Regions from separate parts of the Kluyvera sp. NPDC087067 genome, predicted to be linked through region 2. Evidence: riboswitches for the same ligand, from Rfam matches in the RefSeq annotation. Region 2 holds a riboswitch; each other region holds the start of a gene.
What was found. A riboswitch is a leader RNA that binds a small molecule or an ion and turns the genes downstream of it on or off. The one in region 2 is predicted to bind thiamine pyrophosphate.
Positions count from the first base shown of each region.

Region 1 (3,278 bases), on a different contig from region 2:
GAGCACAGTATGTACGCCGTTACGATGGCGAACGTGCTGCGCAAGCAGAATCGAATCATCACGACGAATGGCGACAATAATGCAGGGCGCGATTTGCGGATAGTAGCGTTCGCGGCAGTGGCTACAGAGCATCGCCCATTCGGTTTTGCTCGGATGCATGGTGTGGCCGCAGTAACCGCAGAATTTGTGCGAACGGTAGAACTCGGTTAGCTGTACACCACGCCCGGCAAGCTGGAACAGACCGACATCCTGGTCGAGAACCTGACGCACCGACCCCATGTCGTGGCGACGTTGTTGCTGTACCAGCCACACCGGCAGATTGTCCCATTCACCAATGTGCAGCGCGCGCTGCCCCACAAGATCGAAATTAACCGCTTCGCCGCAGGGTATTTCTCCACCAGGCAGCCATAATTTTTGTTCGTGGCTGACTATCCACCAACCGCGATCCCATTTTTCAATTATACGATCCATATCTCTTGCGCAACCTTTGCTTCACAGGCATGTTGTTAACATTATGATTACATAATGACGTGAGCAGAATTTAATCTTACCGATGCGGGGTCAACTTATGTTAAACCAGTTAGAAAGTCTAAAAGAGCGTATTCATGGACACCACAAACTGGTCGACCGCTGGCTGAATATTCGTAAGCACCTGCTCGTGGCGTACTACGATTTGGTTGGCCTTAAGCCTGGCAAAGAATCGTTTATGCGGCTTAATGAAAAAGCGCTCGATAACTTTTGCCAGCGGCTGGTCGACTATCTGTCTGCCGGTCATTTCAGTATTTATGAACGCATTATCCATAAAATGGAAGGCGAGAGTCCGCTTTTAAACGCCACCAAAATCTGGCCACAGCTGGACGCAAATACCCAACTGATTATGGATTTCTACGATTCGACGCTGGAAAACGCCATTGACCAGGACAACGTTTCTCAATTTCAGCAGGCGCTTTCTGATATTGGTGAAGCGTTAGAGGCCCGTTTCCGGCTGGAAGATCAGTTAATCATGCTGGCCTTTAAGACGCTTAACGAAGGCGAATTCAAACGCCCGGCTTGAGATTTAATGTATTAACGCGTAGTTTACAATCATTACCTCTGATAATCAGAGGTCGCTTCTTGTCGGAGTGCCCAGTGTGTAAGCACGGGCTGAGACCGTTAATTCGGGATCCGCGGAACCTGATCAGGTTAAGACCTGCGAAGGGAACAAGAGTTAATCTTCAGTTGCATCGCCCATGGGCGATCTTCCCTCTTGCTTCATCCGTCGTCTGACAAGCCATATCCTTACTTTTTTCTGGAATGAGCTATGTCTGCCACTACTAAACCATCCCGCCGCGAACAGCGCGCCCAGGCCCAACACTTTATCGATACCCTGGAAGGAACCGCCTTCCCTAACTCAAAACGCATTTACATTACCGGTTCACGGCCGGATATCCGTATTCCGATGCGTGAAATCCAGCTTAGCCCCACGCTGATTGGCGGCTCGAAAGAGACCCCGCAGTATGAAGAAAATGAAGCTGTGCCGGTCTATGATACCTCCGGCCCATACGGCGACCCGCAGGTGGCGATTAACGTCCAGCAGGGTCTGGCAAAGCTGCGCCAGCCGTGGATTGTTGCGCGCGACGATAGCGAAGAGTTAGACGACCGTAGCTCAGCCTATACCAAAGAACGTCTGGCCGATGACGGACTTGATGAGCTGCGTTTTACCGGGTTACTCACGCCAAAACGGGCCAAAGCTGGGCGCTGCGTCACCCAGCTACACTACGCGCGCCAGGGGATCGTCACCCCGGAAATGGAGTTTATCGCCATCCGCGAAAACATGGGCCGCGAGCGTATCCGCAGCGAAGTTTTACGCCACCAGCACCCGGGAATGAGCTTTGGTGCCAGCCTGCCTGAAAATATCACCCCGGAATTCGTGCGCGATGAAGTGGCCGCCGGACGCGCCATCATTCCTGCCAATATCAATCACCCGGAATCAGAACCGATGATTATCGGGCGTAATTTCCTCGTCAAAGTTAACGCGAATATCGGCAACTCGGCGGTCACCTCCTCCATCGAAGAAGAAGTGGAAAAACTGGTGTGGTCGACGCGTTGGGGCGCAGATACGGTGATGGATTTGTCCACCGGACGCTACATTCACGAAACCCGCGAATGGATCCTGCGTAACAGCCCGGTGCCAATCGGTACGGTGCCGATCTACCAGGCGCTGGAGAAGGTCAACGGGATCGCCGAAGATCTGACCTGGGAAGCGTTCCGCGATACGCTGCTGGAGCAGGCCGAACAGGGCGTGGACTATTTCACCATTCACGCAGGCGTACTGCTGCGCTACGTGCCGATGACCGCGAAACGTCTGACCGGCATTGTTTCACGCGGCGGCTCGATTATGGCGAAATGGTGCCTCTCTCATCACAAAGAAAACTTCCTGTTTGAGCACTTCCGCGAAATCTGTGAAATTTGCGCCGCTTATGACGTTTCCCTGTCGCTGGGCGATGGTCTGCGTCCGGGTTCCATTCAGGATGCCAACGACGAAGCGCAATTCTCCGAGCTGCATACGCTAGGTGAACTCACCAAAATCGCCTGGGAGTACGATGTGCAGGTGATGATTGAAGGCCCGGGCCACGTGCCGATGCAGATGATTAAGCGCAACATGACCGAGGAGCTGGAGCACTGTCATGAAGCGCCGTTCTACACCTTAGGGCCGTTGACCACCGATATTGCGCCGGGCTATGACCACTTCACCTCCGGGATTGGCGCCGCAATGATTGGCTGGTTTGGCTGTGCGATGCTGTGCTACGTCACCCCAAAAGAGCACCTCGGCCTGCCAAACAAAGACGATGTGAAGCAAGGGCTGATTACCTACAAGATTGCCGCTCATGCCGCCGATTTAGCCAAAGGCCATCCAGGCGCGCAGATCCGCGACAACGCCATGTCAAAAGCGCGCTTCGAATTCCGCTGGGAAGACCAGTTCAACCTGGCGCTTGATCCCTTCACCGCTCGCGCCTACCACGATGAAACCCTGCCGCAGGAATCCGGCAAAGTGGCCCACTTCTGCTCAATGTGCGGGCCAAAATTCTGCTCGATGAAGATCAGCCAGGAGGTGCGCGACTACGCTGCCGCGCAAACCATTGAAGTGGGAATGGCGGATATGTCGGAAAACTTCCGCGCCAAAGGTGGCGAGATCTACCTGAAAAAGGAGGAAGCCTGATGTATCAGCCTGAATTCCCGACGGTACCTTTTCGCTTAGGGCTATACCCGGTCGTTGACAGCGTGCAGTGGATTGAACG
Region 1 is NZ_JBIUZS010000013.1:27,801-31,078, reverse strand. Features, by position in the region: gene nudC (NAD(+) diphosphatase) at 1-471, opposite strand, end outside; gene rsd (sigma D regulator) at 569-1,054, shown strand; TPP riboswitch at 1,108-1,217, shown strand; gene thiC (phosphomethylpyrimidine synthase ThiC) at 1,301-3,199, shown strand; gene thiE (thiamine phosphate synthase) at 3,199-3,278, shown strand, end outside.
Region 1: it holds a riboswitch for thiamine pyrophosphate, as region 2 does, so the genes downstream of both, thiC (phosphomethylpyrimidine synthase ThiC) here and thiM (hydroxyethylthiazole kinase) in region 2, are expected to answer to the same signal.

Region 2 (3,278 bases):
TTCGACAATGTTCTTAGGATCAAAATAGAGCGGGTTTGCCGCAAACGACGCCCCTGCGGAATGCTCGACGCCCTGATCCACCGGTAAAATAGACAAGTAACCGGTACCGCCTAAACGCCCGTGGTTATAAAGCGTCTGCATATTTCGTAACACGGCAGGTGGACGGTTGTTATCCACCATCACCCGGTCAACGTAATCATGGCCGGGTAAGTAGAGTTGGTCGGCCGGAATGGTCATACAACGATGCTGTAAAAGGCTGTCGGCGTCTTTGCCAAGCAACTGCGCAATATCAGTCATAGTGAGGCTCCCGTAAGTGCCGATATCATGTCGGCTGGTTATCCTGCTCAACTTTTTTGAGCAGGATAAGCCTGGTACCGGGGACACTGAATGTCCAACTTTTGGCTGATTTTAAGCGCAGCCAACTGGCACGCATCCGTGCCAGTTACCACCATTCATGGAAATGATGTACCGGGCCAATACCTTCCCCAACCTCCAGCGAGTCGGCCTGAGCCAGCGCTCTGGAAAGCCAGTCTTTGGCGACCGGTACGGTCTCCTGCCAACTCTGATACCGTGGTCTTAAGGCCGCCAGCGCCGCCGAAAGCGTACAGCCCGTGCCGTGGGTATTTTTGGTGGCGACACGCGGCGCGGTGAAGCGAATTTCACCCTCAGCGGTAAACAGCCAGTCCGGGCTTTCGCTATCGTCGAGGTGACCGCCCTTCATTAACACCGCTTCACAGCCCAGCGCCCGCAGCGCTCGCCCCTGCTGTAGCATTTCACGTTCATTGCGCGCGTGTGACGTATCCAGCAGCGCCGCGGCTTCCGGCAGATTAGGCGTAATCAATGACACGTGCGGCAATAGCTGTTGCCGCAGCGTCTCCACCGCCGCCGATGAGAGTAGCGGGTCGCCGCTTTTTGCCAGCATCACCGTGTCCAGCACCACGTTTTGAATACGATAGCGCTTAAGGCGTTCAGCCACCGCTTCAACAATATCAGTCTCCGCCAGCATACCGATTTTGGTGGTATCAATACGCACATCGCTAAATACCGAATCCAGTTGGGCGGCAACAAAATCAGGCTCTATGCGATAAACTGACTGCACGCCGCGCGTGTTTTGCGCGACCAGCGCGGTTACCACCGAACAGCCATAGGCGCCCAGCGCAGAGAAGGTTTTCAGGTCGGCCTGAATGCCCGCCCCGCCGCTTGGGTCGGTTCCGGCGATGGTCAATGCGTTGATACGTTTCATACGTTCACCTCCGCTTTCATCGCGTACAACGCATCCAGGAACGCAGGAACAAAACTTCCCGGCCCGTGACCGCAGGCGGCCCGTTGCCCGGCCAATTTCATCAGCGCACAGGCCGCGGCGACATGCTCCAGACGATCGCCCGGCAAGGCACAGCTTGCCGCTACAACGGCTGACAACGCACAGCCGGTGCCGACCACGCGTGTCATCAGCGGATCGCCGCCCTCTAGCGCCAGCGTGCGTTGTCCGTCGGTGATGTAATCCACCTCACCGGTGACCGCCACAATCGCCCCGCTCTCCCGCGCCAGCAATTCCGCCACCGGAAGAGCTTCTGCGGCGGTATCGGTTGTATCGACACCGCGTCCACCGGCGCTGACGCCCGCCAGCGCCATAATCTCAGAGGCATTGCCACGAATGGCTGCCGGGTGAAGCGCCAGTAAGTCGCGGCAGAATTCATGGCGCAGCGTTAAGGCGCCCACGGCAACCGGGTCAAGCGTCCATGGCGTATCCGCACGGTTAGCGCTCTCCACCGCTGCCCGCATCGCCTGCGCGCGCGGCACGGTTAGCGTGCCCACGTTAATTAACAGCGCATTGGCAATAGCAGAAAACTGCGCGGCCTCGCCAGCGTCGATAACCATCGCAGGCGATGCGCCAAGGGCCAGCAAAACGTTAGCCGTGAAGGTCTGTACGACGTCGTTAGTCATACAGTGAACAAGCGGGGCATGTTGATTGAGGAGATGTACGGTGCGCATACGCTGCGCCGGGTTTAGCAGGTCGGGTTGCATGGTTTGCTCCTGCCATAACGCGAAGAAGCAAGACCCGTCGGCCTCTGACTTCCCTACGCTGGCATTATCCAGATCAGGTGGTACGGGTATTTCTCAGCCTTCACAAGGAAGGGCACCCCGAGTCATTTACTACAAAATCAAAAGATTGCGATTAATGCTCCTCATTAATCCCTGATCAGGATATTAATGCCAGCGGGAAGTCTTGTAAACGACAAACGCGGCCCTTTTGGGCTATGTGTGACAGGTTGGGTGACAAAATGTGTACCATGTAGAATACTCATAAGCCGCCAACTATCGCACAAAAAGAGGTCCTGATGGATTTACAAGCATGGGATAACGTTATCTCTATCGCTTCGAATGCTGTAACAGGTTTAAGCTTGCTTGGTGGTGTCATCTTCGGCGGGGTTAAACTTCAGGAGATGGTGAAAAACAAGAAAATGGAGCAAGCTTTCGCCTCTGCAATAGCGCTTAAAGATGAGATTGATGCTACGAGGGGCCGTTATAATCGTATGCGTTTTGACCTTACACGCATAATGACTTTTATCGACACGCTCGCAAAGACTGGTCAAAAAGTAGATCAAGAAAGCTACTATCAAATTCAAGGTTCGTTGAGAGACATGGCGGAAAACACCTTTCGTATTGGTAGCTGTTTCGTCAAAGTTAGCCACTATAACGTTGCCATTAAACAACCAGCTTGGGAACCATTCAACGCTCTTCTACACTCTGCTGGTGAAACGCAAATAGCTATATCGAAATTAGTAAACCTCATAACTCAGGCCTTGCTTAAAGAGCAGATAACAGCAGAGGAATTCGCGACAATTCGTAGTTTTTATGATGAACATGGTGAACGGATGAAAGGCGTTAATAACGCTATCGCCGGGATAGATATTATTAAATTTGATGATTTTTTTGACTTCAGCAAAGTTAATAAAAAAAGCCGGGATTAGCCCGACTCTTATGTTTTCAGTTTTCGTTGTCGCTGTTCGCTGAGTTAATGCTTGATAGTCCCTTCAAGCCCTAGTCTCTCAACCTTATCGAGAAATGAACAGCGCGGAATATCTCCTAATGGTTGTACATCTGTAGACGGGACTCCTTCAGAGAAGGATGAGAAGGAAAAGAACATAAGAGGTAATGCAAGAATCTTTTTCAAAACAGCCTCCATAGCTGAATAGATGAAGTACACCATTAGCAGGTGCCTTAACATCATTAATTACTTTAATCGATTTAAATAACAGAACCGATCGGTAAAATTG
Region 2 is NZ_JBIUZS010000003.1:228,396-231,673, reverse strand. Features, by position in the region: gene fbaB (class I fructose-bisphosphate aldolase) at 1-297, opposite strand, end outside; gene thiD (bifunctional hydroxymethylpyrimidine kinase/phosphomethylpyrimidine kinase) at 443-1,243, opposite strand; gene thiM (hydroxyethylthiazole kinase) at 1,240-2,025, opposite strand; TPP riboswitch at 2,059-2,155, opposite strand; gene ACIPDS_RS09825 (hypothetical protein) at 2,340-2,972, shown strand.

Region 3 (3,278 bases), on a different contig from region 2:
AATTATTGGCCTAATATAGGGATTAATAAATTGCTGAGTTTTTATCAGGAGTTCCCCTTTTATGTCTTCAGGTCGACTGCAACAACAATTCATCCGCTTATGGCAGTGCTGCGAAGGAAAATCGCAGGAAACCACGCTGAATAATCTGGCTGAATTACTGAGCTGTTCTCGTCGCCATATGCGGACGCTGTTGAACACCATGGAGGCGCGCGGGTGGCTGACCTGGGAGGCGGAAGTCGGGCGCGGCAAGCGATCCAAGCTCACCTTCCTCTATACCGGTCTTGCGTTGCAGCAACAACGGGCGGAGGATCTGCTGGAGCAAGACAGGATCGATCAGCTGGTGCAATTAGTGGGCGATAAGGCCGCGGTGCGCCAGATGCTGGTGTCGCATCTAGGCCGCAGTTTCCGTCAAGGGCGGCATATTTTGCGCGTGCTTTATTACCGTCCGATGCACAATTTACTGCCAGGAACCGCTCTGCGCCGCTCTGAAACCCACATCGCCCGACAAATATTCAGCGCATTAACGCGGGTAAATGAGGAAAATGGGGAACTGGAAGCCGATATTGCGCACCATTGGCAGGCAATTTCCCCATTACACTGGCGTTTTTACCTGCGCCCCGGCATTCATTTCCATCACGGGCGTGAATTGGAAATGGAAGACGTCATCACCTCACTGCACCGCAGCATGACGCTCCCGCTGTTTTCTAATATTTCGCGCATCGACTCCCCTACCGCCTGGACGCTGGATGTCCATCTTGCGCAGCCCGATCGCTGGCTGCCGCTGCTGTTAGGCCAGGTTTCTGCGATGATCCTGCCGCGCGAGTGGCAGTCGCTGCCCGACTTTTCGCGTATGCCGGTCGGCACCGGCCCGTATGCGGTGGCGCGTAACAACCAAAATCAGCTGAAGATCCTCGCCTTTGACGACTACTTTGGTTTCCGGGCGCTCATTGACGAGGTGAACGTTTGGGTATTGCCGGAAATCAGCGAGGAACCCAACGGTGGTTTGACGCTGGAGGGCACCACCCAGAGCGAAAAAGCGGTCGAAAGCCGCCTTGAAGAAGGTTGCTACTATTTACTGTTCGACGCCCGCAGCCCGCTTGGCAACAATCCGGCGGTACGCCAGTGGCTGAGCCACATCTTCCATCCTAACAATCTTCTGTACCACGCGGGCGAGCAACACCAAAGCCATTGGTTCCCGGCTTACGGCCTGCTGCCGCGCTGGCACCATGCCCGCAGCCGCGCCTGTGAAAAACCGGCAGGATTAGAATCGGTAACGCTGACCTATTACCGCGAACACGTAGAGCATCGGACGATTGGCCTCATTATGGAATCCCTGCTGGCAGCGCATCAGGTGAAATTAAATATCCGGGAAGTGGAGTATGAGGAGTGGCATCAGGGCGAGGTGGTCAGCGATATCTGGCTTAATAGCGCCAACTTTACGCTGCCGCTGGATTTTTCGCTGTTTGCCTTTTTGTATGAAGTGCCGCTTATCCGCCACTGTATTCCTCTCGACTGGGAACAGGATGCCGAGCGCTGGCGCGCCGACGACCTCCCGCAGGCCGACTGGTGCCAGCAGCTTTTAGCGAATCAGTGCGTGGTGCCGCTCATTCACCACTGGCTGATGCTACAAGGTCAGCGCAGTATGCGCGGCGTGCGAATGAATACTTTAGGCTGGTTCGACTTTAAATCCGCATGGTTTGCGCCGCCGGATTCATAAGGCTTTTGATTTATTCACGTAATCATTACAATGTGGCGTTCTCAACGGGGTGCTGCGCCGAGTGCGCACGCTGAGATATACCCGTCGAACCTGATCCGGATAATCCCGGCGAAGGGATTTGAGGCTGACTCAAAATCCTTTGCCACCATGAATAAAGGTGCAAAGTGCTTAAAAAATTACTCCCCTTGCTGGCGCTCATTGCCGTGCCAGCATTCGCTAAACCCGTCCTCACGGTCTACACCTACGATTCTTTCGCCGCTGATTGGGGACCTGGGCCTGCGGTCAAGAAAGCGTTTGAAGCCGACTGTCAGTGCGAGCTGAAATTTGTGGCGCTGGAAGACGGTGTATCGCTGTTAAACCGTCTGCGTATGGAAGGCAAAAACAGTAAAGCCGACGTGGTATTGGGGCTGGATAACAACCTCCTGCAGGCAGCAACCGATACCAAACTGTTTGCCAAAAGCAATGTGCCCACAACCGCCGTCAGCATTCCGGGTGGCTGGAATAACGACACCTTCGTTCCATTCGACTACGGCTACTTCGCTTTCGTCTACGATAAAAACAAACTCAAGAATCCGCCAAAAAGCCTGAAAGAACTGGTGGAAAGCGACCAGAAATGGCGCGTTATCTATCAGGATCCCCGCACCAGTACGCCGGGTTTAGGCCTGCTGCTGTGGATGCAGAAAATCTATGGCGATAAAGCGCCAGAAGCCTGGCAGAAACTGGCGGCTAAAACCGTCACCGTGACCAAAGGCTGGAGCGAAGCCTACGGCCTGTTCCTGAAGGGGGAAAGCGATCTGGTGCTAAGCTACACCACCTCGCCGGCCTACCACATTATCGAAGAGAAGAAAGATAACTACGCCGCGGCGGCCTTTACGGAAGGCCATTATCTGCAGGTGGAAGTGGCGGCAAAAACCGCAGCCAGTAAGCAGCAGAAACTGGCGGATCAATTCCTGAACTTTATGGTTTCTCCTGCCTTCCAGAAGGCGATCCCAACCGGCAACTGGATGTATCCGGTGACGCAAGTTGCGCTGCCAGAAGGCTTTAACACCCTGGTGAAACCGCAAACTGCCCTGCAATTTACGCCGCAGCAGGTAGCGACCGAACGTCAAAACTGGATTAACGCATGGCTCCGCGCCGCCAGCCGCTAATTCCCCACTGGCTCTATCCCGGGCTTGCGGCCACCACGCTGATGGTGGCCGTCGCTCTGGCGGCATTTTTGTCGCTGTGGTTTAACGCCCCGGAAGCCTCATGGTCGACGCTGCTTGCCGACAGCTACCTGTGGCACGTGGTGCGCTTCTCCTTCTGGCAGGCGTTTCTTTCGGCATTGTTGTCCGTCATTCCTGCAATTTTCCTTGCCCGCGCGCTCTATCGCCGACGCTTCCCCGGCCGGCAGCTGTTGCTACGACTGTGCGCCATGACGCTCATTTTGCCGGTGCTGGTCGCCGTGTTCGGTATTCTGAGCGTTTACGGTCGTCAGGGCTGGCTGGCGCAGCTTTGCGCCTGGTTTGGCTGGCAGTGGCATTTCTCCCCCTACGGCCTGCAAGGGATCCTGCTGGCGCAC
Region 3 is NZ_JBIUZS010000007.1:202,642-205,919, reverse strand. Features, by position in the region: gene sgrR (HTH-type transcriptional regulator SgrR) at 62-1,717, shown strand; TPP riboswitch at 1,753-1,852, shown strand; gene thiB (thiamine ABC transporter substrate binding subunit) at 1,882-2,865, shown strand; gene thiP (thiamine/thiamine pyrophosphate ABC transporter permease ThiP) at 2,841-3,278, shown strand, end outside.
Region 3: it holds a riboswitch for thiamine pyrophosphate, as region 2 does, so the genes downstream of both, thiB (thiamine ABC transporter substrate binding subunit) here and thiM (hydroxyethylthiazole kinase) in region 2, are expected to answer to the same signal.